DNA from 2 places in the Brachybacterium huguangmaarense genome. Region 2 is predicted to be linked to the other one. Evidence: predicted binding sites of a transcription regulator. Region 2 holds the regulator's gene; the other holds the start of a gene.
The links. Region 2 encodes HspR, which represses chaperone genes until heat shock. Its sites were predicted from a motif close to AAGTTGAGTCNNNNNGACTCAACTT; they were not measured.
Positions count from the first base shown of each region.

Region 1: the regulator HspR is predicted to act here: its motif matches at 10,444-10,468, upstream of BRM3_RS03690 (Hsp20/alpha crystallin family protein).

Region 1 covers NZ_CP107020.1:854,716-870,364, reverse strand. The annotation lists gene BRM3_RS03740 (alpha-amylase family protein) at 1-729, opposite strand, end outside; gene BRM3_RS03735 (Nramp family divalent metal transporter) at 994-2,373, shown strand; gene BRM3_RS03730 (metal-dependent transcriptional regulator) at 2,419-3,186, shown strand; gene BRM3_RS03725 (class I SAM-dependent methyltransferase) at 3,198-3,938, shown strand; gene BRM3_RS03720 (TerC family protein) at 4,138-5,127, shown strand; gene gluQRS (tRNA glutamyl-Q(34) synthetase GluQRS) at 5,173-6,090, opposite strand; gene BRM3_RS03710 (hypothetical protein) at 6,281-7,201, opposite strand; gene BRM3_RS03705 (peptidylprolyl isomerase) at 7,410-7,946, shown strand; gene BRM3_RS03700 (rhomboid family intramembrane serine protease) at 8,041-9,177, shown strand; gene BRM3_RS03695 (mismatch-specific DNA-glycosylase) at 9,761-10,396, shown strand; gene BRM3_RS03690 (Hsp20/alpha crystallin family protein) at 10,572-11,033, shown strand; gene BRM3_RS03685 (pyroglutamyl-peptidase I family protein) at 11,071-11,697, opposite strand; gene BRM3_RS03680 (GNAT family N-acetyltransferase) at 11,730-12,401, shown strand; gene BRM3_RS03675 (aminoglycoside phosphotransferase family protein) at 12,408-13,361, opposite strand; gene BRM3_RS03670 (sugar phosphate isomerase/epimerase family protein) at 13,650-14,519, opposite strand; gene BRM3_RS03665 (sugar phosphate isomerase/epimerase) at 14,548-15,519, opposite strand; gene BRM3_RS03660 (CoA-acylating methylmalonate-semialdehyde dehydrogenase) at 15,537-15,649, opposite strand, start outside.
Region 2 covers NZ_CP107020.1:3,071,756-3,087,404, forward strand. The annotation lists gene BRM3_RS14155 (ABC transporter permease subunit) at 1-277, shown strand, start outside; gene BRM3_RS14160 (sugar ABC transporter permease) at 296-1,189, shown strand; gene BRM3_RS14165 (alpha-amylase family glycosyl hydrolase) at 1,198-3,105, shown strand; gene BRM3_RS14170 (glycoside hydrolase family 13 protein) at 3,244-4,887, shown strand; gene BRM3_RS14175 (carboxylate--amine ligase) at 4,924-6,189, shown strand; gene BRM3_RS14180 (cysteate racemase) at 6,206-6,988, opposite strand; gene BRM3_RS14185 (carboxylate--amine ligase) at 6,985-8,310, opposite strand; gene BRM3_RS14190 (YbhB/YbcL family Raf kinase inhibitor-like protein) at 8,418-8,906, shown strand; gene BRM3_RS14195 (glycosyltransferase family 4 protein) at 9,016-10,284, shown strand; gene BRM3_RS14200 (glycosyltransferase family 4 protein) at 10,308-11,471, shown strand; gene BRM3_RS14205 (heat shock protein transcriptional repressor HspR) at 11,518-11,958, opposite strand; gene BRM3_RS14210 (DnaJ C-terminal domain-containing protein) at 12,019-13,050, opposite strand; gene BRM3_RS14215 (nucleotide exchange factor GrpE) at 13,238-13,918, opposite strand; gene dnaK (molecular chaperone DnaK) at 13,915-15,649, opposite strand, start outside.

The DNA of each region.
Region 1 (15,649 bases), 1.0 Mb from region 2:
CTGGAAGGCGTTGAAGGTGGTCCACACCCAGCGTCCGAGCTCCTCGTCGAACGTGAAGTTGCCGGGGGCGAAGTCGGGGAACACCTCGGGCAGCGTCTGCTCCCATCGGTCCGGCTCGGTGCGGTCGGGGTAGGTCAGGAAGTAGTCGCGGTAGCGCTCCTCGCCGGCGCGGGCGCGGCGCGCCCAGTCGTGCTCCTGGGCGACGTGGTTGAGCACGAGGTCGAGCTCGAGGCTCATGCCGCGGTCGTGCAGGGACGTGGCGAGCGCCGCCAGGTCGTCCATGGTGCCGAGGTCCTCGCGCACCCTCCGGAAGTCCCGCACGGCGTAGCCGCCGTCGCTGTCCCCGGGGCGGGGATCCAGCAGGGGCATGAGGTGGAGGTGGGTGACCGCGAGGGACTCGAGGTGGTCGAGGTGCTGCTCGACGCCGCGCAGGGTGCCGGCGAAGCGATCCGCATAGGCCACGTAGGCGAGCATGCGCGGGTCCTGCAGCCAGTCGGGAGCCAGCAGGCGCTCCTCGTCCAGGCCGCGCAGGTCCTCCGAGCGCTCCGCCATCGCCGCGGCCAGGATCTGCAGCACACGCTCGAAGGTCTCGTCGGCGCGCTCGCCGTAGCAGGCGTGCAGCCCCCGTCGCAGGTCGGCGCCGTAGCGCGCGACCCGCAGGTCGAAGGACCGCGCGAGATGCGGATCGGGACGGTCGGACTCGACGGAGCGTGCGTGGGTCGGGCTCATGGCCTGATCCTAGGGGCCTGCGGGAGAGCGGGAGCCGTCGTTCCGGGCGGGGACCGGTGGGCGCGTGGGAGGTGCCGCCGAGGGCCGGCGCGCTGTCCGGGTCGCGGTGAGGCGCACAGATGTGACGCTCGGAGCCGCAGCCCTCCGGATTCGAGGGGCTGCGGCTCTGAGCGTCACATCTGTGCAGCTCCCACCGTCTCAGATCTCCCGCCGGGGAAAAGTTAGGGTAGGTTAAAACGTGTGGACGACGAGGAGGCGAGAGCGATGGACGACCTGAGCAGCACGACGGACGCGCCCTGCCCCGCGGCCGTGGCCTCCACGCCCGCTTCGACCGGCGCTGCCTCCACGCCCGCTTCGACCGCCGCGCCCGCTCCGGCCTCACGCGAGCCCGACCGCGCCCCGGGCACCACCACGGGCCCTGGTCCGCGCGGACGCCGCGGCTCGGTCGTGCGCCTGCTGGGGCCCGCCTTCGTCGCCGCCATCGCCTACGTGGACCCCGGCAACATCGCCGCCAACATGAGCGCGGGAGCCCGGTACGGCTACCTGCTGCTGTGGGTGCTCGTCGTGGCCAACGCGATGGCCGTGCTCGTCCAGTACCTCTCGGCGAAGCTCGGCGCCGTGACCGGACGCAGCCTCGCCGAGGTGCTCGGCGAGCGGCTCGGCCGCCGCGCCCGGCTGGTCTACTGGGCCCAGGCGGAGCTCGTCGCCGCCGCGACCGACGTCGCCGAGGTGATCGGTGGCGCGATCGCCCTGCAGATCCTGTTCGGGGTGCCGCTCGTGCCGGGCGGCGTCCTCGTCGGCGTCGTCTCGATGCTGCTCCTCGCCGTGCAGAGCCGTCGCGGTCAGCGCGCCTTCGAGCACGTCGTCATCGCGTTCCTCGCCCTCATCACCGTCGGCTTCCTGTCGGGGCTCGTGCTCGACCCGCCCGATCCCGGCGCCCTGGCCGAGGGTCTGCTTCCGCGCTTCCACGGCCCCGACACCGTGGTCCTGGCCGCGAGCATGCTCGGCGCGACCGTCATGCCCCACGCGATCTACCTGCACTCGGGGCTCGTGCGGGACCGGCACGGCGGGGGCGGCTCTCCCGCGAGGATCCGGCGCCTGCTGCGCGCCACCCGCTGGGACGTGGTGCTGTCCCTGCTCGTGGCGGGCTCGGTCAACATCGCGATGCTCGTCCTGGCAGCGGAGGCGCTCCCCGGCGTGCCCGGCACGGACACCATCGAGGGCGCGCACCATGCGATCGCGCAGGCCTCCGGGCCCGTCATCGCGACCCTCTTCGGCGTCGGCCTGCTCGCCTCGGGTCTCGCCTCCACCTCGGTCGGGGCGTACGCCGGGGCGCAGATCATGGAGGGACTGCTGCACGTCCGCGTGCCCCTCCTGATCCGCCGTGCCGTGACGCTCGTGCCCGCCCTCGCCCTGCTCGCGATCGGCGCCGAGCCCACGTGGACCCTCGTGCTCAGCCAGGTCATGCTGAGCATCGGCATCCCCTTCGCGCTCGTGCCGCTCGTGGTCCTCACCAGCCGCCGCGCCCTCATGGGCGACTTCGCCAACGGCCGGCCGATGCGCCTCGCGGCGGCGATGGTGGCCCTCGCGATCATCGCCCTCAACGTCGCCCTCGTGGTGCTCACGGCCCTCGGCCTGGGGTGAGGCGGCACCTCCGTGCGGAGCGGGGCGGCGGGTAGCATCCGAGCCGTGGACCTCGACGACCTCACCCCCGTGGCCCAGGACTACCTCAAGGTGATCTGGAGCAGGACCGAGTGGGGCGCGGCGCCGATCACGACGGGGGAGCTCGCCACGCGCTTCGGCACGAGCGCCGCGAACGTCACCGAGACCGTGCGGCGCCTCGCCGGGCAGGGGCTGCTCGAGTACACGCCCTATCGGCCGGTGCGCCTGACGGCCGACGGCACCGCCTGCGCGGTCGCGATGGTCCGCCGTCATCGTCTTCTCGAGACCTACCTCGTCGAGGCGCTCGGCTACGCGTGGGACGAGGTGCACGACGAGGCGGAGCGGCTCGAGCACGCCGCCTCGCCCGAGCTCATCGACCGCATCGACGCCGCCCTCGGACATCCCGCGTCGGATCCCCACGGCGACCCGATCCCCTCCGCGAGCGGCCGCACCTCGCTGCCCCCCGGTGCGCTGCTCCTGGCCGAGGTCACGCCTCCCGGCGACCTCCGCGTGGTGCGGGTCTCGGACGCCGAGCCCGCCGTGCTGGGGTCCGCGCACGACCTCGGCCTCGTGCCGGGCGGCACCGTGCACGTCGAGCCGATGCCGGCCGCCGATCCCTCCGCCGACGGCGCCGCGGGTGGGACCGCAGGCCCGGCCGCGCTCGCGGTCCGCCCTCGCGCGGAATCGGACCTCGTGCCCGTTCCCGCCGAGGTGGCCGCGGCGGTCCGCGTCATCCCGGTCGGCGGCGAGGCCCGAGGCCCGTCGCGCCCCGACCGCCCCGCCCCGCGCGACTAGGCTCGGCCGGCATGGAGCACTCTGCCTCGCCGGACGAGCACGGCACCGCCGCGCGACCGGCCACCCCCGACACCCGCACCGCCGCCCAGTACTGGGAGGACCGGTACGGCACCGAGCACGTGTGGTCCGGCACGGTCAACGCGACCACCGCGGCCGTGGTCGGGAGGCTGCCGCAGCGGAGCGCCGCACCGGGCCGAGCCCTCGACCTCGGCTGCGGCGAGGGTGCCGACGCGATCTGGCTGGCCGAGCACGGCTGGGACACGATCGGCGTCGACATCTCCACGACCGCGACCGAGCGCGCCCGCCTCGCCGCGCTCGAGGCGGGGCTGCCCGACGAGCGCATCCGCTTCGTGGCCGCGGACCTCTCGGCCTGGGCCGCCGCCGCGGACGATGCCGACGACCCGTCGGGCGGGCTGCTCGCGGGCCCCTTCGACCTCGTCACGGCGAGCTTCTTCCACTCCACCGTGGAGCTGGCCCGCACGGCGATCCTGTGCCGCGCGGCGGCCACGCTCGCCCCGGGCGGCCGTCTGCTGATCGTCTCCCACGCGGCGCCGCCGCCCTGGGCGCCGGAGCACGACCGCCACGGCCACGCGGAGCTGCTCGACCCCGCCGGGGAGCTCGCCGCGCTGGCCCTCGACCCCGTCAGGTGGCGCACCGAGCTCGCCGAGACCCGGCGTCGACAGGTCGTGGATCCCGACGGCCGGCCCGCGGAGATCGAGGACGGCGTGCTGCTGCTCCGTCGCGCCGCCTGACGGCTCTGCGCACCCCGCCGCACGCATCCCCGAGATGTGCGCGACGGCACGGTCTCAGGTCCTCCGGAGCACGGCCCGCTACCCTGGACGCATCCTCCGGCCCCGTGCATCCCCATCTCCGGGGCCCGGCGAACCCCACCTCCCAGACCGAGAGGCCACCGCATTGGGTGAACTGTCCCTTCCCTTTGAGATCGCCTCGATGTCGATCCTGGTCGTCATCCTGCTGGTCGACCTGCTGCTCGTCCTCAAGCGACCGCACGTGCCGTCGATCAAGGAGTGCACGGCGTGGATCGGCTTCTACGTCGGCCTCGCGCTCGTCTTCGCCATCGCCATCTGGTACCTCGGCGGCCACCAGCCCGCCGTCGAGTTCGTCGCCGGCTGGCTGACGGAGTACTCGCTGTCGGTCGACAACCTCTTCGTGTTCCTGCTGATCATGGGCCGCTTCGGCGTGCCCCGGAAGTACCAGCAGGAAGTGCTCATGGTCGGCATCATCATCGCGCTCGTCGCGCGCGCGATCTTCATCGGGGTCGGCGCCGTCGCGATCGAGCAGTTCTCCTGGATCTTCTACTTCTTCGGCCTGTTCCTGCTCTACACCGCCTGGAACCAGGCTCGCGGCGAGGACGACGAGGACGACAGCGAGACCTTCATCCAGCGCTGGCTGCGCAAGGTCATCCCGGTGACCGAGGAGTTCGACGGCAACAAGCTGCGCACGCGCATCGACGGCAAGAAGGTCTTCACGCCGATGCTGCTCGTGTTCGTGACCATCGGCCTGACCGACGTCATGTTCGCCCTCGACTCGATCCCGGCGATCTTCGGCATCACCCAGAGCGCGTTCATCGTGTTCACCGCCAACCTGTTCGCCCTGATGGGCCTGCGTCAGCTGTACTTCCTGCTGGGCGGTCTCGTCGAACGCCTCGTGTACCTGCACTACGGCATCGCGGCGATCCTCGCCTTCATCGGTGTCAAGCTCATCTTCCACGCGATCCACGAGTCGCCGCTGTGGCCCGAGGACAGCGCATTCGGGCGGTTCATGCATCACGTGCCGGAGATCAACACCGTCGTCTCGCTCGGCTTCATCATCCTGGCGATGGCGGTCGCGACGATCGCCTCCCTCATCTGGGGCCCCAAGGGCGGCGCGAGCTCGCAGACCGAGGGCGGCGCGGACGAGCAGGAGCACGTGGAGGCCTGAGCCGCCACCCTCGCCGTACCGGCCGGCCGGCCGGTACGGCAGGCGTCAGGCGGGGAGGTCCACGACCCAAGGCTCGCGGGGAAGGGTCGCGGGGTCCCAGCGCGCGAGCACGTCGGACGCCGCGTGGCAGCCCGTCAGTCCGAGCGAGGCCCCGATGCGCTCCACGACGTCGCCGGCGCTCTCCCCGCGCTCGAGGCGATCGCGCAGCGTGACGGCCCCGTCGCGCTTGGCCAGCCGTGCCCCGCTCGGCGACACCGCGAGCGGCACGTGCGCGTACTCCGGGGCCGAGGCCCCGAGCAGGTGGGCGAGATAGGCCTGGCGGGGGGCCGATGCCAGCAGGTCGTCGGCGCGCGTCACCTGGTCTATCCCGGTCGCCGCGTCGTCCACGACAACCGCGAGGTTGTACGCGACGACGCCGTCGCCGCGACGCAGCACGACGTCGTCGACGCCGCCCGTGACCTCGCCCGCGAACAAGTCGTGCACCCTCCACGTCGCGACCTCGGCGCGCAGGCGCAGGGCCGGCTCGCGCCGCAGCTCGTGCATGCGTGCTCGACCCCGCTCGCGCTCGGCGGGCGTCAGGTCGCGGCAGGTCCCCGGGTAGGCGCCCGGCGGCGTGTGCGGGGCGCTCGGCGCCTCGAGGATCTCCCGGCGCGTGCAGTAGCACTCATAGACCCGTCCCTGCGCGGAGAGCTGCTCGAGAGCCCGTCCGTAGACGTCGTCGCGCTCGGACTGCCGCACGACCGGGCCGTCCCAGTCGAGGCCGATCGCGGCGAGATCCGCGAGCTGGCGCTCCTCGGCGCCGGGCCGCACCCGGTCCAGGTCCTCGACGCGCAGGTGGAAGGCGCGATCGCTGCGGCGGGCGAGCACCCACGCCAGGATCGCGGTGCGCAGGTTGCCCAGGTGCAGGTCGCCGCTCGGCGACGGCGCGTAGCGTCCCGCCCCCCGGCCGGTGCCGGCGCTCACGAGGCGGACGTCCGCACGGGACGGCCGAGTGCCGTGAGCGCGCTCGGCACGGACCGAGCGGTCGGGAGACGTCGGCCGGACGGGGGTGCGAGGAGCATCTGATCAGTGTAGGAAGCCCCACCGACGAGCGAGCGGCCGCCCGACCACGTGGGGTCGGACGGCCGCTCGCGGACAGGCTGTGGAGCCGGGCTCAGGAGTCGCCGCGGTGGGTGCCCCGCTTGCCCTCCTCGGCGGCCCGGTTGGGATCCGCCGGGTTGTCCTCGGGGTCGATCGCCGGGTCGATGACACGGCCCTGCTCGGGCAGGTCGTCGCCGCGGTGCGTGCCGGCCGAGGCGTCCTTGCCGGACGCCGAGTCGAACTTGACGTCGTGGGGCTCGGTGTCGGACGTGCGGTCCTCGGTCTTCGAGGTCTTCGGGGCGTTCTTGCCGCCCTGCAGGGACTGCGCGACGTCACCGGCCTCGGCGCCGCCCACCGTGTCGGAGACCTCGGTGGAGTCGGTGTCGGTCGCGGCGGACGCCGGGTAGTGGGCGCGCGCGAAGTCGGCCGGCGGGGCCCACGGGTCCTCGACCGGACGGGTGCGCTTCCACACGACGTAGCCGGCGGCCGCCCCGGCGGCGGTCAGCGCGAGCACGAGCAGCACCTTGCCGGCACGGCCCTTGCGCTGCTTCGGGGTGGGCTGGGCGTAGGCCTTCTTGATCTCGCCCTGGCCCTTATCGAGCTCCTTGCGGGCGGCGTCCACGGCGGCCGTGACGGCGGAGGCGACCACGGTGTTGGTCGCGCCGGCCGTACGGCGAGCACGCGGCAGGTAGTCGTCCTGGAGGTCGTGGCGGAGCTTCTCGGCGCGCGGGCTCAGCGAGTCGGCGAACTGGGCGATCTTCTCGCCCTGGTCCTTCGCGGCTTCCTGCACCTGGGGGAGGTACTGGTCGACGAGCTCCGAGGTCTTCTTGCGCACGTCCTTCGCGCCCTCGGACACGGCCGGCACGACCGTGTCGTTGAACTTCGCCAGGCCCTCCTCGGCGGACTTCTGCGCCTTGTCGGCGAAGTGCTCGACCCGCGAGCTCGCCGTGCGGGCGGCCTTCTTGGCGGCGCGCTTGTTCTTCTTGCACCCCATGGGGGAACCCCTTTCGATCGGGATCGCCGGGTACGGCGATGTCGAGCCATCGGGCGTCGTCCCGCGGGCGACGCCTCGTACCGCTCCACCATAGCGTGATGGGGCACACGTCGTCCCAGCGGGTGTGCAGGAACGAGAGCCGGCGCGGGGGCGCCCACGGCCCGCGCCCGAGCGGCTCCGCGCGGGCGCGCTGTGCGAGGATGGGCGCATGTTCGCAACTCTGCACACCAATCTCGGCGACATCCGTCTGGAGCTGTTCGAGGCCAACGCTCCCAAGACCGTCGACAACTTCGTGGGCCTCGCCCGGGGCACCCGTGAGTTCACCGATCCCGAGAGCGGCCAGAAGGTCTCCCGTCCGTTCTACGACGGCGTGGTCTTCCACCGTGTGATCGACTCCTTCATGATCCAGGGCGGTGACCCGCTGGGCACCGGCACGGGCGGCCCGGGCTACACCTTCGACGACGAGATCTCCGAGAAGAACTTCAACGAGCCCTACATGCTCGCGATGGCGAACGCCGGCAAGCGCATGAACGCGATCACCGGCCGTCCCTCGGGTACCAACGGCTCGCAGTTCTTCATCACCGTCGCCCCCACCCAGTACCTGCACGGCAAGCACACCGTCTTCGGGCAGGTCGCCGACGAGGAGTCGAAGAAGGTCGTCGACGCGATCGCCACGGTCGAGACCGATCGGCGCGACCGTCCGGTCGACGACGTCGTGATCGAGTCCGTCGAGATCGAGGACTGAGACCGCGTCCTCCCGCGCAGCCCGACCCGGGGGCGCCGCCGACACCGGCGGCGCCCCCATCTGCGTCCCAGGGCTGCGTGATGGAATGGCGGCCATGAGCCGCCCCTCCTACGGCTACGGCGCCGACGACTGCTCCCGACCCCGTCCCTCCTACGGCTACTCGGGCCCTGACGAGCCCCCTGGCTCGGCCGATCCGACAGGTCCTGCGATCGAGGGCGGCTCCGAGGCACCGGAGGAGCGGTACGGGCAGGTCCCCCGCCCCGTCGGGAGCGACCGCGGGCAGGACGCCGGGGGAGCGGACGACGGCTACGGCGCCCAGAGCGGCGCCTACGGCGCCTCGGGCCCCGAGGACGTGCCCGTGTGCCCGCGCCATCCCGACCGTGTGGCCTACGTGCGCTGCCAGCGCTGCCACCGTCCCGCCTGCCCCGAGTGCCAGCGCCCGGCCGCGGTCGGGATCCTGTGCGTGGACTGCGCCCGGGACATCGAGCGCCAGCAGCGCCAGTCGGCGCCGCGCACGGCGATGGGCGGCCGCACGTCCACGGAGCGGCCCGTCGTCACGATCGCGATCATCGCGGTGTGCGTCGTCCTGTACCTCGGGCAGATGCTCGGCGGCGGTGTCGTCGACCAGCTGCTCACCTTCGCGCCGTTCCGTGCCCTCGCGATGCCCTGGACCTTCATCACGAGCGGGTTCCTGCACGCCAGCGTGCCGCACATCCTGCTGAACATGATGGCGCTGTGGTTCATCGGGCCCCACCTCGAACGCACGATGGGCCGCTGGCGCTTCGCGAGCGTGTACCTCGTGTCCGTGATCGCCGGCCATGTGGCGGTGCTGCTCATGGCCAGCCCCATGAGCCCGGCATGGTTCGGGGGCACGGTGGGGGCCTCGGGCGGGATCTTCGGGCTGTTCGGCAGCCTGTTCGTCGTGAACCGACGGATGGGTCTGCAGTCGGGCCAGGTGCTCGTGCTGATCGCCCTGAACCTCGTGATCACCTTCCTCTACCCGCACATCTCCTGGCAGGGCCACCTGGGCGGTCTCGTGCTCGGGACCGCCACGACGGCGCTGCTGTTCGCCACCCGTCCGCGCGCGAGCGCAGGGTCGGACCGGGCGGCGCTGGCGCGGCGCTCGGCGCTCATCCATGGGGGCGTGATCGCCTGCGCCGTGCTGCTGTGCCTGCTGCTCATCGTGGTCAAGGTCGCGATCGCCCCGCCCGGCGTGTTCGGTGTCCTCTGACCGGAATGACACGGGTGTGATTATCCCCAGCTGTGGAAACGGCTGGGGATAACTCTGCTCCGACGGGGGACGGCCGCCGATCCGTGTGGATAACTCGAGGATCGGTGTGGAGCGGGAGGGGACGCCCACCGGCGCGGCGGCCCGCGAGAGGGGCGATTCGTCCGTCTCTGTTCCGGTGCGTCCGCGCGGGCCTTCGGCGGCCGTCAGGGCGTAGCCGGTGTGGTATGGGCCTGTGTTGCTTGCGCTCCAATACCCCTCTGACCTGCGGTGATGCGCGTTCTTGCAGGTCGCCTCGGCGTGTCGCGGCACGCGTCGTGGACAACCGCGTCTCGTCGTCCACGGCCCTGGGGCGCAAGGGTGGGCACGAAGCCGTGCCACCTGCGGAATCACATGCCTGTCATTCGTGCACAGGAGTGGACAAGCCTGTGGATAACCTCCCCGTCTCTGCACACCGCGGCGTGCCGCGCCGGCCGTGGGGGTGCCCGCGGCCCGGTTGTGCACCGTGGGCGGGACGACAGGGAGGACGGCCGGCGGGGGAGCGGCGGCGTCCGGGAGCGTGCGGCCACCGCGCACAATGGACGGCATGCGCCCCACCCCTGCAGACCTCCAGGCCGCCCGCGGCGCGGTCATCGACGACCTCCTCCCCGAGCCGCTGCGACTGCTCGTCGTGGGCATCAACCCGGGGCTGTGGACCGGTGCGACGGGCGCCCACTTCGCCCGCCCGGGGAACCGCTTCTACCCGGCGCTCGCCGCGGCCGGGATCACCGACTGGCTCGTCGATCCCGCCGAGGGCTACCGCGAGGAGGACCTCGCCCACCTGCGCGCGATCGGGCTGGGCATCACCAACCTCGCGCGTCGTGCGACGGCCCGGGCCGACGAGCTCACGGACGACGAGCTGCGCGACGGCGCGCGACGCCTGGTCGACACCGTGCGGGAGCGGCGGCCCGGTGCCGTCGCGGTCGCCGGGATCACCGCTTACCGGACCGCCTTCGGCGTGCGCTCGGCCCGCCAGGGCCGGCAGCAGAGCTGGCCGGCGAGCGCGCTCGAGCTCGCCGAGCAGGGCCCTCCCGGCGGTCGCGCCGCCCTCGAGGCCACCCCGCTGTTCGTCGTGCCCAATCCGAGCGGGCTCAACGCCCATGCGACCATCCCGACCCTCGCCCGCGACTATCGGGAGGCGGCCGACGCGGCGGGCATGGAGACCTTCCCGCCGCGCGCCTGACCGGCCGCGGAGCCGCGGCGTCGGGCGCTCCCGACGCCGCGCCCACAGACTTGAGCGGTCGAGACTCGAGATGGGAATACGGCCCCGGCCCTCGCCGTTGCTCCTGGTGCATGGCGCGAAGGACGCGCCCACCCCTCCGGCATCGTGCCGGATCGATGAAGCGAAGGAGTTGCACATGGACCGCGCACTGAACCCGTTCCACGACGCCGAGCGTTTCCTGGGCGGCATCGCCCGCATGCCCGCGTCGCTCGCGATGCCGATGGACCTGTCCCGCGACGGGGACACGTTCGTCGCCGAGATCGATCTGCCGGGCGTCGATCCGACGACCATCGACGTCGACGTCGAGGACCGCACGCTGACCGTGCGGGCCGAGCGCACGCCGTCCTCGCGCGACGAGGGACGCACCTGGCTGACCCGTGAGCGCCCGTCGGGCACGTTCGCCCGCCAGCTCACGCTGGGCACGCGGGTGGCCCTCGACCGCATCCAGGCCGACTACGACGACGGCGTGCTGCGCCTGACGATCCCGATGGCCGAGGAGGCCAAGCCGCGCAAGATCGCGGTGGCCCACTCGTCGACGCCGACCACCATCCAGGCCGACGGCTCCGACACCGCGGGCGGGGCGTCCGAGACGGCCTGACCCTGCGCCGACGGGCGGTGCGGGCACGACCGGCAGGTCAGTGCTCCGCGCCGCCCGTCGTCGTGTCGTCCTGGGGCCGGGTGAGAGCGATCGCGGCCATGAGCGCGAGCGCCCGGCCGCTGAGCGCCACCGGCACCGCGGAGGCGGCCGGCACGTGCACGAAGCCGCCTCGGATCGAGCCGAGGCCCGGCTCGGTCGCCAGATGGTGCATGAGCCGGGCGAACACGTCGTTGCACACGTAGGTCCCGGCGGTCTGGGAGACGCGCGCCGGCGCCCCCGCGAGATGCGCGGCCGTCACCATCGCCTTGATCGGCAGGGACGAGAACCAGCCGACCTCGGGCACGGGCACGCACGGTTCGTCGACGGGCGAGGCGTCGGCCGCGTCCGGGATGCGGGCGTCGCGGACGTTGATCGCGACGCGCTCGGGCGTGATCGCCTCGCGTCCGGCGGCGAGGCCGGTCGCGATCACGACGGCGGGCTGTTCGCGCCGGACGGCGTCGAGCAGCAGATCCCCCGCCCGCCCGAACACGACCGGCAGGAGCACGGACGTGACGTCGTGGTGCTCCTCGCGCAGCTGCCGCTCGGCCACGCGCACGGCCTCCCAGGACTCGTTGATCGTCGCGCCGTCGAAGGGCTCGAAGCCGGACAGCAGGAGGGAGGGCATGCGGCGACCCTATCGGCCCCTACGATGTCCCGATGATCCCCGCCTCCCTGTATGCGCCGTTCGGTCTGAGGATCACGGCGGGCCCGCTCGAGATGCGGGTCCTGCAGGACGCCGAGATGCCCGACTACGCCGAGCTGCTGCGTCGCCCGATCTTCCCCGCCCGGGACATCGAGGAGGACGCCGACCACGTCTTCCCCTGGTACCGGCCCGAGCCCGACGAGCGGGTGCGCCAGGCGCTGCAGTTCCAGTGGCGGCTGCGCGCCGAGGCCGGCCCCGCGGCGTGGAACCTCTCGCTCGGCGTCTTCCTCGAGGGGAGCCTGCGCGGGATGCAGGACGTGGCGGGCGTCGACTTCGGCCGACGGCGCGTGGTGAGCTCCGGCTCCTGGCTCACCCTCGAGGCGCACGGCCACGGGCACGGGCGGCTCATGCGTCAGGCGATGCTCGCCTTCGCCTTCGATCATCTCGGGGCGCGCCGCGCGGAGTCCTCCGCGGTCCTCGGCAACGCTCCGTCGACCGCCGTCTCGCGCGGCTGCGGGTACGAGCCCAACGGGACCCGCATCGAGCTGCACGGCGAGCGCGCCGTGCCGATGCAGCACTTCGTCGTCACTCCCGAGACGTTCGTGCGCCCGGCGGTGCCGGTCGAGGTCGAGGGGATGACGGACGAGCTGCGCGGGTTCCTCGGGGCGACGGACGTCCGTCCCTGACGGGATTCACAGCACCACGCGGGCGAGCGTGATCGCCGCCTCCGCGAGGCCGTCCCATGCGCCGGCCTCCTGCACGCAGCGCGCGAACAGCCAGGTGCGGGCGCGGTCGCGGTCGAGCCCGGTCAGGTGTGCCATGCGGTCGATGAGACCGATCGGGTCCGCCGCGAGCCGGTCGGGGGCGTTCAGGGCCTGCTGCAGGAGGTCGTAGTGCGGATCGCCGACGTACGGCTTGGGGTCGATGAGCCGCCAGCCACACGGACCGCGGGACGGCCCCGTCGTCGCCTCGTCGACGGCGAGCACGTTGAGGTGGTGCAGATCGGTCGCGAGCAGCACGGGCTCCACGGGATCGCGCGGGAGGCGCCGGAAGAGGTCGAGGCCCGCCTCGACCATCTCGGCGGGCAGGCCGTGGGCGTCGTGACCCAGACGTGCCGCGGCCGAGCCGGCCCACTGGTCGCACATCTCGGCGAGCGGGCGGAAGGGAGACCCCGGGGGAGGGACGATCCAGAGGGTCCGCACGAGCGCGGCGATCACCTCGTCGGCCTCCTCGGCGGACGCGGCCGCGGCGAGCGGGGTGCCGGGGCGGCAGCGGTCCAGCAGGAGCACGGTGGTGGCGCCGTCCACGACGGTGCGGTGCACGGTCACGGCGCCTCGGCCCTGCCAGGCGAGGAGGCCGGCGGCCTCGTCGCGGGCCTCGTCGTGCGTGCGGGCGATCTTGAGCACGAGGTCACGGCCCGCCTCGTCCCGGGCGGGGGTCACCCACGAGGCCGTCCCCCCGGGGAACGGCGGCCCGAGTGCCAGGCGCCACGTGGCGGCCACGTCGTCCGCGACCGCCGCGAGCTCCCGACGATCCGCCTCGTCCCCCGCCGCGGGCGTGCCGCCGGGGGAGACGTGCGCGCGAGGTGCGGAGGCGGACGGAGCGTCCGTGCGCGGCGTCGAGGGGGAGCGGCGGCGATGGCCCATGAGGTCTCCTCCGTGTCGACGGTCATTCCTCCCCGCCGTACTGCCCGGGAGGCGGCCGGGGTGCAGGACCGTGTCCATTCTCGCCGGGAGCCGACACGGATGTGACGCTGAGAGCCTCAGCCCTGCGATATCGCAGGGCTGCGGCTCTCAGCGTCACATCTGTGCGCCCTACCCTCGGTCGAGGGCGCCGGCGGGGGCGGAGGGGAGGCCTCGGGACAGGGCAAGGGCCATCCACGAGGCCGTTCCCCTGCGGAACGGCTGCCCGGGGTCCGCCCCACGCGGCCCGGCTCACTCCCCGCCGAGCTCGGCGAGGATCCGTTCGCGCATCCGTCGGTGGATGGCGTCGGCCTCCTCCTCCCAGCCGAACACGCACACGGACACCGGGCCGTCGTACTCGCGCTCCCGGAGCGCGGCGAAGGCGTCGTCCCAGTCGATCTCGCCGTTGCCGATCTCGTTGTGCTGATGCACGCGGGCGTCCACGCCGGGCGGGTTGACGATGTAGCGGTTGCCCACGTTCGCCCGGTGGTTGAAGACGTCGGCGATGTGCAGGTGGCGGAGACGGTCGCCCGCGTAGTCCAGCATGCCGCGGATGTCGCCGGTCCCGTCGGAGAGGTGGAAGGCGTGCGGGAAGCAGAACTCGTAGTTGAACCAGTCCCGATCCACCCCGTGCACGATCTGCACCGCCCGGTCGTTGGTCTCCACGAAGTCGTACGGATGCGCCTCGACGGTGCACTCCATGCCGTACCGCTCGAAGACGGGGATCAGCTCCTCGATCGACCGGTAGAACTGGTGCTCGCTCGCGAGCGGCTGGTTCGGGTCCCCCGAGAGCTCCGTCGCGATGAGCGGCACCTCGAGCGCATCGGCGAGCTCCAGCAGGCGCTTCCAGTTGCGCACCTGCGCCTGGCGCTCCTGCTCGTCGGGGCTCGACCAGTTGAAGACCGGGTTGAACGTCCAGATCCTCACGCCGGTCTCGTCCATCGCCCGCTTGACCTCGGCGATCTGGTGGCGGTCGACCTTGGGGTAGTGGTGCCACTCGTGGAAGTCCGCGCGCGGCGACAGCTCGAGGTAGCGGTAGCCGAGCTCATGGGCCTTGCGGACCTCGTCGGCGACGGACAGCTGCGGGTGGTACATGCTCGGGTCGAGCAGGATCTTCACCATCGGGTCTCTCCTCGTCTCCTCGGGGCGGTCACTTCACGCCCAGGCCGCAGTCGGCCAGGTACTCGCGCGTCGCGATCGCGTTGGGCAGGGGGACCGACGGGTCGCACGGGTAGAGGTCCTGCTCGCAGATCACGTAGAGGTCCTTGTCCATCGCGGCGAGGCGCTCGACGAGCCGGCGCATGTCGGGCTCCCCGGCCGGCGGGCGCACCGACGCCCCCTCGGCCACGGCCTTGCCGAAGGGCCAGTCCTCCTCGTGGGCGCGGCGCGTGATCTCCGGGTCGAACGCCTTGATGTGCACGTACCCGATCCGCTCGGGGTACTGCTCGACCATCGCGATCGGGTCGCCGCCGCCGTAGACGATGTGGCCCGTGTCGAGGCAGAAGCTCACGTACTCGGGGTCGGTCGCGGCGAAGATCCGGTCGATCTGCTCGGGCGTCTCGATGTGGGCGTCCCCGTGGGGGTGCAGGACCATCGTGAGGCCGTAGTCGTCCTTCATGATCCGGCCCAGCCGGTTGGCGTTGTCCACGTACAGCTCCCAGGCCTCGCCCGTGAGCTCGCGGTCGTCCGTGAACTCCCACGTCTTGTCGTCGCGGAACAGCGGCGGCAGGTGCACGATGTACTCCGCGCCGACGGCGGCGTGGGCCTCGGCGATCGCACGGAACGTCCGTTCGGTGTCGGCCCACGCCTCCGCCTTGTGCAGGATGCCCCAGCCGGTCCCCGCCACCACCCGGAACCCGTGCTCGTCCATGACGGCGCGGAGCTGCGTGGCGTCCTGCGGGAAGTAGCCCCAGGGTCCGGTCTCCATGACGGAGAACCCGGCCTCGGCCATCTCCGCGAGCGCCGTCCGCCAGGGGATCTGCTGCGGATCCTCGGGGAACCACACGCCCCACTGGTCGGGGCACACCCCGATCGTGAGGCGGTCGTACGGCGCCTGCGGATTGCGCGACCGGTCGGGCCGGCCGTCGGCGGTGGTGGGCAGACCGGTGGTGGGGGACGTCATCGTCGGCTCCTTCGGGGTCAGTCGTGCGTCGGGAAGCTCATCGAGGCCTCGACGGCCTCGTCCTGGCGGGGCCAGCGCTCCGTGATCGCCTTGGCGCGGGTGTAGAAGCGGACGGCCTCGGGGCCGTGCG
Region 2 (15,649 bases):
CGTCTCGGTCGCCCCGCTCCTGGTCTCGTCCTTCGCCTTCAACTTCAACAACTTCAACGCGATCCAGCTGCTGACCCAGGGCGGCCCGTTCGCGCCGGGCGAGTACGACCGCGGCGGCACCGACATCCTCATCTCGATGATCTATCGCATCGCCTTCGGCGGCGGCGGCTCGGACTTCGGCTTCGCCTCCGCGATCTCGGTCGCGCTGTTCGTCCTGACGGGCGTGCTCGCGATGATCCAGTTCCGCTTCACCCGCGTCCTCGAAGACATCAACTGAGAAAGGCAGGCGGTCATCATGTCGAATCCCCAGACCTCCGGGGCTCCCGCCCACCGGATGCCGTTCGGACGCTGGTTCGCCGAGATCGGCTGGCGGCACGTCGTCGGCATCATCGCGTTCCTCTTCGCGATCTTCCCCGTGCTGTTCGTGATCTCGGCGTCGTTCAACCCGCTCGGCACGGTCGCCTCGACCGGGCTGATCCCCACCAGCTTCAGCCTCGAGCACTACACGACGCTGCTGAGCGGAGCGAAGGGCAACTTCCCCCGCTGGTACCTCAACACCGTGATCGTGTGCGTGACGGTCTCCCTCACCCAGGTGTTCCTGTCCACGCTCGCGAGCTACACCTTCAGTCGCTTCCGCTTCAAGGGGCGCCGCGCGGGCATGCTGAGCCTGCTGCTGATCATGATGTTCCCGTCGGTCCTCTCGATGATCGCGATCTACACGATGCTCGCGGGCCTCGGCGAGGTGGTCCCGATCCTGGGGCTCGACTCGCTGCCCGGCTACATCCTCGTGATGCTCGGCGGCTCGCTCGGCCAGGTCTGGCTCATCAAGGGCTTCTTCGACACCGTGCCCAAGTCCCTCGACGAGGCCGCGACCCTCGACGGGGCCACCCACTGGCAGCTGTTCACCCGCATCCTGCTGCCCTCGCTCGTCCCGATCCTCGCGACGACCGTGCTGATCAGCCTGGTGGGCGTGATGAGCGACTTCCTGCTCGGCTCGCTCATCCTGACCAGCGATGACAACAAGACCCTCGCGGTGGGCCTGTACGGGATGCTCTACGGCGACAAGTCCAACAACCTCGGGATCTTCGCCGCGGGCTCGATCATGATCATGGTCCCCGTCATCCTCCTGTACATGTTCCTCCAGCGCTATATCGTCGGCGGCTCGACCGCGGGCGCCGTGAAAGGCTGACCATCTCCGTGCCCTCCTTCCAGAACCTCCCCCACCACGACTCCGGGCCGGTCTTCGTCCCGCAGCCTGCTCGGCGGCTCGGCGACGAGGTGCCGCTGCGGGTCTGGGTGCCGGCCGCCTACCCGGTGCGCTCCCTCGCCGTGCGCGTCCTGCAGGACGGCGAGCCCAAGGTCACCGAGCTCGAGGCGGAGGACGCCCCGACCCGCTGGAACGGGCAGTCGGGCACGTGGTGGCACGCCACCGTGCGCATGGTCAACCCCGATACGCGCTACCGCTTCTGCGTGGTCGGGGACGGCGAGCGCTCGCTCGACTACGCGTGGCTCACGGCGGCCGGCGTGATCGACCACGACCTCGCCGACGCGACGGACTTCCGTCTCGTGCTCGACGAGTCCCCGAGCTGGGTGGACGACGCCGTCGTCTACCAGATCTTCCCCGACCGCTTCGCGCGCGGCGCCGGCTCCCCCGCCCTCACCCCCGAGACCGTGCCCGCGTGGGCGCACATCATGGAGTGGGACGAGGAGCCGGCGGCGCACGGGCCGAGCACCGCCCACCAGCTCTACGGCGGGGATCTCGACGGCATCGTCGAGCACCTCGACCACGTGCAGTCCCTCGGGGCGAACACGATCTATCTGACGCCGATCTTCCCCTCCGGCTCCGTGCACCGCTACGACGCCTCGACGTTCGACGACGTCGACGCGCTGCTGGGCGGGCAGGAGGCCCTCGTCCGGCTGAGCAAGGCCGTGCATGCGCGCGGCATGCGGTTCATCCTCGACCTGACGACCAACCACACGGGCGACACCCACGAGTGGTTCGAGCGCGCCCAGGCGGACGCGGACAGCCTCGAGGCCGGCTTCTACCTGTTCACCGACCACCCCGACGCGTACGAGATGTGGCTGGACGTGCCCAGCCTGCCCAAGCTCGACCATCGCAGCCAGGCGCTGCGCGAGCGCATGCTGCAGGGTCCCGAGAGCGTCGTGGGCCGGTATCTCGCGGCGCCCTTCTCCGCCGATGGCTGGCGGATCGACGTCGCGAACATGACGGGCCGCTCGGGGGCGATCGATCTGGCCCATCAGGTGGCCCGCGACGTGCGCGGCACCATGCGCGACGTGGCCGGGACCGCGGAGGACGGCCGCGAGAACGCCTGGCTGATCGCGGAGCACGGGCACGACGCGAGCGCGGACCTCGTGGGCGACGGGTGGATGGGCACGATGAACTACGCGGGCTTCACGCGGCCCGTGTGGGCGTGGCTCGCCGACCCCGACAACGGCCTGAACTGGCTGGGACTGCCCATGAGCATCCCGCGCCTGTCGGGCCGCCAGATCGGCGCCACCCTTCACGAGTACAACGCGCATCTGCCCTACCCGTCGTGGAAGCACTCCCAGAGCCAGCTCTCGAGCCACGACACGCCCCGCACCCGGAGCGTCGTCGGGACGAGCGAGCGCCAGGTGGTCGCCCTCGCGGCTCTCGCGGCCCTGCCCGGCGTGCCCACCGTGTTCGCGGGCGACGAGCTCGGGTTCCCGGGACGCACCGGCGAGCACTCGCGCACCTCGATGCCGTGGGACGGCCTGGCCGGCGTGGGGCCGCGCGCCTCGACGATCGACCGGGAGGTGCTGCGCGCGACCGGCGACCTGCTGCGGCTGCGCGGTGACCTCGCGGCGCTGCGCCGCGGCGGCATCCGCTTCCTTGCCTGGGAGGACGATGCGCTCGTCCTCCAGCGCACGCACCCGGACGGCGACGTGCTCGTGCACCTCGCGCGCGACGCCCATGCGCCGATCACCCTCGACCTGGACGCCGGCGAGCTGCTGCACCGCGAGGGCGGCACCGAGGTCGAGAGCCTGGGCTCGGAGACCGGCGCGCCGCAGCTCCGGCTGAGCGCGTCGGGTCCCGGCACGAGCTTCGTGCGCCTGACCGCCTGACCCGACCTCCCCTCACGGCCCGGGCCGCTCTCCGGTAGCCGGCCCGGGCCGCTCTCCGGTAGCCGGCCCGGGCCGTCGACGCGCGACCCGCGCACCGCCCGGCCCCGGGCCCCACACCCCCTCTCGCAAGGAGAACCCATGTGCCAGCAGTGGTGGCGCGACGCCGTCGTGTACCAGGTCTACCCGCGCTCCTTCGCCGACTCCGACGGCGACGGCATGGGCGACCTGCCCGGCATCACCGCCCGCCTGCCCTATCTGAAGGGCCTCGGCGTCGACGCCGTCTGGCTCTCCCCCTTCTACACCTCCCCGCAGCACGACGCGGGATACGACGTCGCGGACTACTGCGACGTCGACCCCCGCTTCGGCTCCCTGGCCGACGCCGACGAGCTCATCGCGCGCGCCCACGGTCTCGGGCTCAAGGTGATCGTCGATCTCGTGCCCAACCACTCCTCGAGCGAGCACCCGCTGTTCCAGGCGGCGCTCGCGGCCCCCGCCGGCTCCCGCGAGCGCGACATGTACGTCTTCCGCGACGGGCGCGGCGAGCACGGGGAGCTGCCCCCCAACAACTGGCACTCGATCTTCCACGGCGCCGGCTGGACGCGGGTGACCGAGCCCGACGGCACCCCGGGCCAGTGGTACCTCCACATCTTCGACACCACGCAGCCGGACTGGAACTGGGAGAACCCCGCCGTCCACGAGCTGTTCGCGTCGATCCTGCGGTTCTGGCTCGACCGCGGCGCGGACGGGTTCCGCGTCGACGTCGCGCACGGGATGGTCAAGCCCGAGGGGCTGCCGGACGCGACCGTCGACGCGGCGGGCCTGATCGACGTGCCCGAGGGCGAGGTGCCCGTCTACTTCGACAACGACGGCGTGATCGACGTGTACCGCGAGTGGCGTCCGATCCTGGACGAGTACGAGGGCGACCGCATGCTCGTGCTCGAGGCCTGGATCCCCGAGCAGCGTCTGCCGCTGTACATCGGCCACGACAAGGCGCACCAGTCGTTTAACTTCGGGTTCCTCCAGGCCCGCTGGGGCGTCGAGACGATGCGCGCGGCCATCGAGAAGCCGCTCGCGATCGCCGAGGCCGTCGACTCGCCCACGACGTGGGTGCTCTCGAACCACGACGTGATCCGGCATGCGAGCCGCTACGGCTTCGCGCCCGACCACGTGTTCGGCGAGGGTCTCGCACGCGACGAGGTGCCCGACGCCGCGCTCGGGCTCCAGCGGGCCCGCGCCGCGACCCTGCTGATGCTCGCCCTGCCCGGCTCCGCCTACCTCTACCAGGGCGAGGAGCTCGGCCTGCCCGAGGTCGCGGACCTCCCCGACGAGCTGCGCGAGGATCCCTCCCACAAGCGCGCCGGCGTGCCCGGGCGCGACGGCTGCCGGGTGCCGCTGCCGTGGGTCCACGACGCCCCCGCCTACGGCTTCTCCCCCACCGGTGCGTCCTGGCTGCCGCAGCCGCCGGCCTTCGGCGAGCTCGCCGCCGATCTCCAGGACGGCGTCGAGGGCTCGACCCTCGAGATGTACCGGTCGGCCCTGCGCCTGCGTCACGAGCTGGATCTGGGCGTCTACGGCGACGGCGTGCGGTTCGTGGAGGACGTCCCGGCGGGCGTGCTCGCCCTCGAGCACGCCGGGGTCCTCGTCGTCGTCAACACGACCGATGCCGAGGTGAGCCTGGCCGAGGTGGCGGACCCCGCCGACGCGGTCCCCCTCGTGGCCTCCGCGGCGGGAGCCTCCGATGTGATCCCCGCCGAGGCGACGCTGTGGCTGCGTCGGCCCTGACCGGCTCGCGGCGCGCCCACCGCTAGGATCACGGCCATGCCCGACGCCACCGCATCGTCCTCGTCCGCCGCGCCCGACTTCGATCTCGTCCTCGCCGGGTCGGGGCTGGGCGTGTACACGCTCGCCCGTGCCTTCCACGAGGAGTACGGGGTGGTCGCGACCGTCGTCACGAAGATCGCGGTCGAGGCGATGCGGCGCTCGGTCGCGTGCAACGTGATCGAGCTGGGGGCGCGGGCCGACGAGGACGACATGGTCGCCCGCCTCGTGTCGCTGGCCGAGGAGCGCGGCGGTCGGCGGCCCCAGCTCCTGCTGGCCAACGCGGACTCCGTGATCCAGATGATGAGCGACCACCGCGAGCCCCTCGCCGCGCACTACGTGATGCCGATCCTCGACGCCGACGTCCTCGAGCGCCTCTCGGACAAGGCCGAGTTCGCGCTCGCGTGCGCCGAGCACGGCGTCGCGACCCCGGTCACGGAGATCGTCGACGTCGCGGACGCCCGCGGCACCTCGTGGACGCCGCCCGCGACCCGGATCCCCTTCCCCGTCGTGGTCAAGGCGGCGCGCACCGCCGACATGGCGCACGTGCGCTTCGCGGGCAAGAAGAAGGTGTGGTTCGTCGAGTCGGCCGCCGAGCTCGACGAGCTGCTGCGCACGATCGCACGCGCGGGGTACACGGGCCGCGTGGTGGTCCAGGAGCTCGTGCCCGGGGACGACACGACCGAGTGCTCGATCACGGCGTACACCGACCGCCACGGCCGGGTGACGCTGCTGTGCTCGGCTCGCGTGCTGCTGGGCGAGCACACCCCCGACGCCCTCGGGCGGCCCGCGGCGATGATCACGACCCCGCTCCCGGAGGCGCTCGAGCAGGCCCGGCGCCTGCTCGAGGCCACCGGGTACCGCGGTTTCGCGAACTTCGACGTCAAGGAGGACCCGCGCGACGGGTCCCTCAAGTTCTTCGAGGTCAACCCCCGCATCGGCCGCAACAACTTCTACGTCACCGCGGCCGGGGCGAACATCTCCCGCTTCGTCGTGGCCGACGCGATCGAGGATCGTGAGATCGAGCCCGTGACCGAGGTCGACGAGATCCTCTACTCGCTCGTGCCCACCCCGCTCCTGCTGCGCTACGTGCGCGACCGCGGCATGCGTCGCTGGGTGCGCCGGGTCGCGCGGCGCGGGGTCGAGAACCCGTGGGCCTACCCGGCCGACGGGCTGTGGGCCCGCGGCTACGCCGCCACGGTCGCGCTCAACCACGTCCGGAAGTTCCTGCGCTACTACCCGCGCCCCACCGACACCGGGTTCTGAGGGGCGGCTCGCCGCCTCACGGCGCGGGCGTCTGCCTCGCGAAGGCCGGGGCGAGCTCCTTGTGCGCGCGCAGCACGGTCTGCCGGGCGAGCTCGGTGAGGGAGTCGGTCAGGCGCTCGTCGGCGCGGAAGCCGTGCTGGTCGTAGATGACCGACAGCTCGGTGCAGCCGAGCACGACCGTGCCGGCGCCGAGGGCGACCGCCTCGGCGACGCAGCGCTCGAACAGGCCGCGGTCCACGGGCCGGTTCGCCTTGACCTGGTCGTAGATGAGCGTGTTGATCCGCGCCTGCAGCTCGCCGTCCGGCACGAGGGCGCGGAGCCCGCGCGCCTCGAGGGCGTCCTGGTAGACGCGGGCGTGGATGTTGCCCTCGGTCGCGAACACGGCCACCGTGCCCCCCGCGCCGACGCTCTGCGCGGCGACCTCGACCGTCGCGTCGACGATGCTCACGAACGGCACCGAGGTGACCGCCTCGATCCGGCGCACGAAGTGGTGGGCGGTGTTGCACGGCAGGACGAGCAGGCCCACGCCCGCGCGCTCGAGCATCGCGGCGTCGCGGGCGAGCACGGGGCCGGGGTCCGCGGCGGACTCGTCGAGGATGTGCGCGGTGCGGTCGGGGGTCGTCGAGTGCTGGGACACCAGCAGGTCCAGGTGCTCCTGGTCGCTCGCGGCGTCGGTGGCCCGCACCAGCAGGTCCAGGAACACGGCGGTGGCGGCGGGGCCGAGGCCTCCCAGCACGCCGACCACGGGCGCCCTCCAGGTGCCGTCGACGCGCGCGCCCTCGGCGCCGCCCGCGCTCACGGGCGGGCGTCCTCGACCGGCGCCGCCACGTCCTCGGGGCCCACGGGCTCGGGATGGTAGTGACGACGGAACTTGCGCACGTAGTTGGCCATCGCGGCCGCGATGTGGGCCCAGCGTCGCGGGCTGCGCTCCACGCCGCGGTAGACGAGGGGGTTGGCGACGCGCCGCGCGGCGAGCACCCGGCGCAGCTGGGCGCGCGCGTCGGGCAGCGTCGTGTAGTGCTTGACGAGGGCGACGGGCACCACCGTGTACAGCACCTCGGGCTGGTCCTGCACGATCTCGGGCAGCTCGCCGTCGGCCACCGGCGGCAGTCCCCCGCCGATGTGCTCGTCGACGTACCAGGTCACGGGGTTGTGGCCTCCCGCGGTGACGTAGTAGTTCGAGCGGCCCAGGCGGGGGTTGAGCTCGAAGAACTTGGTGCGGCCGTCGCGCGGGTCGAACTTGAGGTCGAAGTTGGCGTACCCGGTCCAGCCCAGCTCGGTGCACAGCCGCTGCGCCTGATCGACCATGGCAGGGTCGGTCCCCGTGATGATCGCGGCGGGGTTGCCGATCGCCCCGGGGCTGTGCTCCTCGAGCAGGGTGCGTCCCCACGAGGCGAAGCGCACCCGGGACTGCTCGTCGCAGTAGCAGGTGAGGATGCGCATGTTCTGGTCGTCGCCGGGGATGCGGTCCTGGACGATCACGCTGCTGCGGTAGCCGGACCCGCGGATCGCGCGCAGCAGGGCGATCAGCTCCTCGGGGGAGGCGACCGTGTGCACCTTCTGCTTGCCCGGGAACGAGATCTGCTTCCACGCCGAGACGTCCGCGGGCTTGGCGATCACCGGGAAGGTGAACGGGACCTCGAGGGCCGGGTCGACGTCGTCGGCGAGGTCGACGATGCGGGTCGCGGGATGGTCCACGCCGAGCCGCTCGCACAGCGCCGTGAAGTTCTGCTTCTCGGTGCCCGCGCGGAAGGTCTCGAGATCGACGTACGGCACGACCCAGCGGTCGTCGAGCACGTCGGTCTCGTCGCGCACGCGGATGATGGGCTTGACCGTCGCGTCGGCCGAGCCGAGCAGGATGAGGCGGCCGTGCGCGATCCGCCCGGCGATGTCCGCGAGCACGGGCGCGAGCGCCTCGTGGTCGAAGGGGTCGTCGCAGTGCACGTTCACGGTGATCGCGCTGTCGGTCACGTGCCAGCCGGCGAGGCGGGAGACGATGACCGTCCGGATCCCGTAGGCCTCGTGGAAGGCCCGCGCGAGGGAGTAGGCGCCGATGTCGCCGCCGACGACGACGGGCGTGAGAGCGGGCGCGGGCGAGGTCGCGGAGGCGGCAGCTGACATGCCGGCCAGTGTATCGACGGCGCCCTGCGCGCCGAGGGACGCCCGGCCGCCGTCACGGCCGCTGTGGCGCCCTCGACACCTCCCGGCCGCCTCCCTACCCTGTGGACATGACCACCGACACGTTCTCCCTGTCCTCGAGCGCGACCCCCTCCGGCTCGGTCGTCGCCGCCGCCCAGCTGGCCCCGGAGCTCGACGGCTCCTCGACCTCGCCGGACCTGACCTGGGGCGGCGCGCCCGAGGGGACCCGCAGCTTCGCGGTCACGTGCTACGACCCGGACGCCCCCACGGGCTCCGGCTTCTGGCACTGGGTGGCCTGGGACATCCCGGCCGACGCCACCGCGCTGCCGCTCGGCGTCGAGCGCGACGCGGAGGACATCGCACAGGCCGTCAACGACTTCGGCCGCCGCGGCTACGACGGCCCCAACCCGCCGGCGGGCGCCCCGCACCGCTACATGTTCACGGTGCACGCCCTGCCCGTGGCCTCCCTCGGCGTCGACCCGGACGCGCCGCACGTCCAGGCGCGCTTCGCGATCTTCAGCCAGCAGCTCGACTCGGCCTCGTTCACGGCCACGTACCAGGTGGCGCCGGAGGCCTGAGGCGGACCCCTGTATCAGGTCGCGGGCTGATCCGACAGGGGGCTCACTCCGTGAAATGTCCGGGGCGCACCGGAGGGACGCGGCGGCGCCGGGCCCCTACGCTCGAAGCATGACCGCACTTCCTCTGGGCACGACGGCGAGGACGCTCTCGCCGGCACCCGCCACGGTCCTCCCCTCCTCCGCCGATCCCCGCCCCCTCAAGGTGCTGCTGACGACCGACTGGTGGGAGCCCACCGTCAACGGCGTCGTCGCGAGCGTGACCACGCTCAAGCGCGAGCTCGAGCTCCTGGGCTGCGAGGTGCGTGTGCTGACGCTGGCCGAGGGCCTGCGCTCGACGCACGCCGACGGCGTGTACCGCCTCGGCTCCGTCTCCGCCTCGATCTTCTACGACCGGGCGCGCATCGGCGCCCTGAGCAGCGACGCGATCCGCCGCGAGATCCTGCGGTGGGGGCCCGACATCGTGCACTCCAACTGCGAGTTCTCCACCTATCTGTGGGCCAAGCGGCTCTCCCGGGACCTCGGGGTGCCGATCGTGCACACGTACCACACGATCTACGAGGACTACACGCACTACTACTCGCCGAGCCGCACGATGGGCAAGAAGGCCGTCGCGGCCTTCTCCCGCAAGCTGCTGGCCGGCACCGACGCCGTCATCGCGCCGACCACCAAGGTGAGCGCGCTGCTCGCGGGCTACGGCGTGCGCCGCCCCATCCACGTGGTCCCGACCGGCCTCGACCTGCGCCGCTTCCGGCCCGCCCGGACCGTCGCCGAGCGCGAGGACGCGCAGGCCCTGCGGCGCGAGCTGCGCATCCCCGAGACGCACCGCGTGCTCGTCTCCGTGTGCCGTCTGGCCAAGGAGAAGAACATCGAGGAGGTGCTGCGCAACGTCGCGGCGGCGCGCCGCACCGACTGCACCCTCGTGCTCGTGGGCGACGGCCCGATCCGCGCCGACGCCGAGCGCCTCGCCGAGCAGCTGGGCATCGGCGAGGACGTGCGCTTCGTCGGCTGCGTCGACCCCGCCCAGATCCCCCGCTACTACCGCCTGGGCGACGTGTTCGTCTCGGCCTCCCTCTCGGAGACCCAGGGCCTGACCTTCATCGAGGCCCTCGCGTGCGGCCTGCCGCTGCTGTGCCGGCGCGACCCCTCGCTCGCGGGCGTGGTGCTCGACGGCATCACGGGCTGGCAGTACGAGGAGGCCGGCGAGTTCGCCTACCGGCTGTCCGACCTGCTCGACCACGACGCCGATCGCGCCCGCATGTCGCGGTCCGCGGCGGCGCATGCCCACGAGACGTGCGGCTCGGATGCCTTCGGGCGCGGGGCGCTCGAGGTCTACCGCGACGTGATCGCGGCGCGACGTCCGGCTCGCGCCGCCGCGTGAGACCTGCGACCGGTCCCGCGACGATGCTCCTCACCCGCACCCGCCTCCCCGCCACGGGAGTGGATCGCCTCCGCGCCCGGGCGACCGCCGTGCTCGATGCCGTCCTGGGCCGGTTGCCGCGCCGTGCCGCCCCTCCCGCTGAGGCGCCCGACCGCCCCCTGAGGGTCCTGATCCCCCGCGGCCTGGCGCGCCTGGCCACCCAGTCGGGCATCGGCGAGGCCATGCGCCACCAGCGCACTGCCGTCGAGGCCCTCGGCCACACGGTCGTGACCGATCCGCTCGGGCCCTTCGACGTCGTGCATCTCAACACGCCCTTCCCCGACACGCCGCTGCTCGCGCGCTGGGCGCGGCTGCGGGGACGGCCGGCCCTCGTCTGGGCCCACTCGACCGAGGAGGACTTCCGGGACTCCTTCACCGGGTCCAACGTGCTCGCCCCGTGGTTCCGTCGATGGATCGCCTGGATCTACCGCAGCGGCGACGCGGTGCTGACGCCCACCGCCTACGCGCGCTCGCTCATCGTGCGGCCCGCCTACGGGCTGCGTCGCAACATCCACGTGCTGTCCAACGGGGTGGACACCGCCTTCTTCTCCCCGGACGCGTCAGCGCGCACGCGCCTGCGCGAGCAGCTCGGCCTCGGGGCCGAGGCCCCCGTGGTGATGAGCGTGGGGCTGCAGATGGTGCGCAAGGGCATCCTGGACTGGGTGGAGGTCGCGCGGGCGCTGCCCGAGGTCACGTTCGTCTGGTACGGGCACACCGACGCCCGCATGATCACGCGGGACGTGGCCGCCGCGATCGAGGGCGCCCCGGCCAACTGCCTCTTCCCCGGCTACGTGCACCCCTCCGTGCTGCGTGACGCCTACCGCGGCGCCGACGCCTTCTGCTTCCTCACCCAGGAGGAGACGGAGGGGATCGTGCTGCTCGAGGCGCTCGCCTGCTGCGCTCCCGTCGTGGTGCGTGACATCCCCATCTACCGCGACTGGCTGCCCGACGGCGAGGTCACCCACATGGTGCACGGCCGCGGCGCGGAGGTCGTCGAGGAGATGGTCACGCGCCTGCGGGATCTGCTGGACGGACGCCTGCCCGACCTGACGGCGGCGGGGCGCCGCGCCGCCGAGGAGGTCGACCTGCACCGCGTCGCCGAGCGGCTCGGCGAGATCTACGCGATCGAGGGCGTCCGCCCCCGGTGACCCGACCGGGGAGGCCGCCAGGTGCCCGCCCCGGCGGGCCCCGGCCTCAGGACCGGCGCGGCCGCCACAGCACGAGGGCGCCGGCCTGCTGACGCTCGGGCCGCTGGCCGCGGCTCAGCGAGGTCACCTGCCCGTCGCTGTCGGCGGCGAACACACGGCGCGCCGAGGCGGGGCTCAGCTGCTGCTCGACGGCCCGCTGGACGGCGCCGAGCTGCTCGTGCATGGCGCGCACCTGGTCCTCGAGCTCGAGGATGCGCTTGATGCCGGCGAGGTTGATGCCCTCCTCCTGCGACAGACGCTGCACCTGACGGAGCTTGGCGACGTCGCGCGCGCTGTAGCGGCGGCCTCGTCCCGCGGAGCGGCTCGGCGTCACGAGCCCGAGCCGGTCGTACTGGCGGAGGGTCTGCGGGTGCATCCCCGACAGCTCCGCCGCCACGGAGATGACGAACACGGGGGCGTGCTCGTCGAATCCCTGCGTCGGTGTCATCACCGCTCACCTCCCTCCTGGGGGCGGAACCGCGTGGTCACGGCTCCCGTGGTCCGCCGGTCACCTCGCCGCGTCGGCGGCGAGCGAGGCCCGCGGGTTCTCGTCCTCCTGCGCCGCGCGCAGCTGCTCGACGGCCGCGCGGGTCGCATCGTCGAGGTGGGCGGGCACCGTCACCTCGAGGGTCGCCAGCAGGTCGCCGGTGCCCTTCGAGGTCGTGATCCCCTTGCCCTTGGCGCGCAGGGTGCGGCCCGACGGCGTGCCGGCCGGCACCTTCATGCGCACCGTGCCGCCGTCGAGACGGGGCACCTCGACGGTCGTGCCGAGCACGGCCTCGTCGTAGCGCACCGGGACGGTCACCCGCAGGTCGTTGCCGTCGAGCGAGAAAACGGGGTGGGGGGTGACGGAGATCGTGAGGATCAGGTCGCCCGCCTCGCCGCCGTTCGCGGACGGCTGGCCCTTGCCGCGCAGACGGATCTTCTGGCCGTCGCGCACCCCGGCCGGCGTGCGCGTGGTGACCGAGCGGCCGCCGACGCTGAGGCGGATCTCGGTTCCGAGCGCCGCCTCGCGGAAGCTCAGGGTGGTCCGGGCCGAGAGGTCCTGGCCCTTGGCGGGGGCGGTGTAGCCGCCGCCCGCACCGCCGAACCCTCCGCCGCCGAAGCTGCCGGCGCCCCGACCCCCGCCGCCGAACATGGAGAAGATGTCCTCCATGTTGGGGCTGCCCTGAGCACCGCCCTGACCGCCGAAGCGGACCCGGGCACCGCCCTGGCCGCCGCCGCCGAACATGGCCGAGAACATGTCCTCGAAGCCCTCGGCGCCGGCTGCGCCGCCGGGGCCCGAGGAGAAGCGGGCGCCGCCGGAGCCCATCGCGCGGATCGCGTCGTACTGCTGGCGCTGCTCGGGGTCGTTGAGCACCCCGTAGGCCTCGCCGACCGCCTTGAAGCGGTCCTCGGCGTCCTTGTCGCCGGGGTGGCGGTCCGGGTGCAGCTGCTTGGCCTTCTTCCGGTACGCCTTCTTGATCTCCTGGGCGCTCGCGTCCTTCGAGACACCGAGCACCGCGTAGAAGTCCTTGTCGAGCCAGTCCTGTCCGGACATCGTCGGCGCCTCCCTTCGGATGCGTGGTCGTGGTGGTCATCATGTCGGTGGGGCCGCCGGGGAGGCGGCGATGCGGGTCGAGGCCCGCGGAGCGCGACGGCGGACCGTCCGGCAGCTGGACTGCGCGAACGATCCGCCGTCGTCGCTCAGGGGAGGCGTCGCGCCGGGGCGAGCTCCCCGCAGGGGGTCACTGCGGGCCGTAGGTGGCCACGCGGGCGGGCCGCAGCACGCGGTCCTTCATGCGGTAGCCGGGCTGCAGGACCGTCTTGATGGTGTTGGTCTCGACGTCCGCGGAGTCCTCGTGCAGGAGGGCCTCGTGGATGGTCGGGTCGAACACCTCGCCCGGGGCGCCGAAGCGCTCCATGCCGTGAGCGGCCAGGGCGTCCTCGAGCTTCGCGGCGATCGACGCGAACGGGGTGCCCTCGGCGAGGTCTCCGTGCTGACGCGCGAGCTCGAGATCGTCCAGGACCCCGATCAGCGAGGTCAGGACGCGACCGACGGCGGCCTCGGTCGACACGACCGCGCTCGCCTCGATCCGGCGCCGGGAGTTGACGTACTCGGCCTGGGAGCGCTTGAGCTCCTCCTCGAGATCGGCCACCTGGCCCTCGAGCTCGACGACCCGCTCCGAGACGACCTCGGCGCCGTCGCCGGAGGCGGCATCGGCGAAGAGCTTCGCCGCCTCGGCGTCGATCGGGTCCTCGGGCTCCTGCTCGGACCCGGGGGCCGGGGCGTCCGACGGACGGACGCTGCCGTCCGTCGGATCGACCCGGCGCTTGTCCGAGAAGGAGAACCGCGGCTCGTCCCGGCCGGCGCCGGAGCCGTCGCGCGGCTCCTGCTCCGGGGTGGGGCTGCTCTGGTCCTCGGTCACTTGTCCTCCTCGTCGTCCACGATCTCGGCGTCGACCACGTCATCGTCCGAGGACGAGCCGGTCGTGCCGGCCTGCTCGCCGTCGGCCCCCGGCGCCGCCTGGGCGTCGCCCTGCTGGGAGTAGATGGCGGTGCCGACCTTCTGCAGCGCCTCGTTCAGGGCGTCGCGCGTGGACTCGAGCTCGTCCTTGGACGCGTCCTCGTTCGCCAGGGTCTCCTTGGCGGCCTTGATCGCGTCCTCGGCGCCGGTCTTGTCGCCGTCCGGCACCTTGTCGCCGTTGTCCTTCAGGAGCTTCTCGCCCTGGTAGACGAGCTGCTCGAGGGTGTTGCGGGCGTCGGCCAGGTCGCGGCGCTCCTGGTCCTCGGCCGCGTGGGCCTCGGCGTCCTTGATCATCTGGTCGATGTCGTCCTTGGAGAGGGCCGACCCGCCGGTGATCTGGATGGACTGCTCGTTGCCCGTGCCGCGGTCCTTGGCGGAGACGTGCACGATGCCGTTGGAGTCGATGTCGAACGTGACCTCGATCTGCGGGATGCCACGGGGAGCCGGGGCGATGCCCGAGAGCTCGAAGGTGCCCAGCAGCTTGTTGTCACGGGTGAACTGACGCTCGCCCTGGAAGACCTGGATGGCGACCGACGGCTGGTTGTCCTCGGCCGTCGAGAAGACCTCGGAGGTCTTGGTCGGGATGGCCGCGTTGCGCTCGATGAGCTTGGTCATCACGCCGCCCTTGGTCTCGATGCCGAGGGAGAGCGGGGTGACGTCCATGAGCAGGACGTCCTTGCGCTCGCCACGGATCACCGCCGCCTGGAGGGCCGCGCCGATGGCGACGACCTCGTCGGGGTTGACGCCCTTGTTGGGCTCCTTGCCGGTGAGCTCCTTGACCTCCTCGGAGACCGCGGGCATACGGGTCGAGCCGCCGACGAGGACCACGTGGTCGATGTCGGAGACCTTGATCCCGGCGTCCTTGATCACCTGGTGGAAGGGGGCCTTGGTGCGCTCGAGCAGGTCCGAGGTCATCTCCTCGAAGTGCGAGCGGGTCAGCTTCTCGTCGAGGTGCAGCGGACCGTTCTCGGTCATCGACAGGTACTGGAGGGAGATGTTGGTCGACGTGGCCGACGACAGCTCCTTCTTGGCCTGCTCGGCGGCCTCCTTGAGGCGCTGCAGGGCGATGCGGTCCTTGGAGAGGTCCACGCCGTCCTTCGCCTTGACCTGCGAGATCAGCCAGTCGACGATCTTCTGGTCCCAGTCGTCGCCGCCGAGGCGGTTGTCGCCCGCGGTCGCCTGGACCTGGATGGTCGAGCCGTCCTCGTCCTTGGAGACCTCGAGCAGGGACACGTCGAAGGTGCCGCCGCCCAGGTCGAAGACCAGGATCTGCTCGTCGTCCTTGCCCTTCTCGAGGCCGTAGGCGAGGGCCGCGGCGGTGGGCTCGTTGATGATGCGCAGGACGTTGAGGCCCGCGATCTGGCCCGCGTCCTTGGTCGCCTGACGCTCGGAGTCCGAGAAGTAGGCGGGGACGGTGATGACCGCATCGGTAACGGGCTCGCCGAGGTACGCCTCGGCGTCGCGCTTGAGCTTGCCCAGGATGCGAGCGGAGATCTCCTGGGGGGTGTACTTCTTGTCGTCGATCTCCTTGGTCCAGTCGGTGCCCATGTGGCGCTTGACGGACGAGATGGTGCGATCGACGTTGGTGACGGCCTGACGCTTGGCGACCTCGCCGACGAGGACCTCCCCCTGC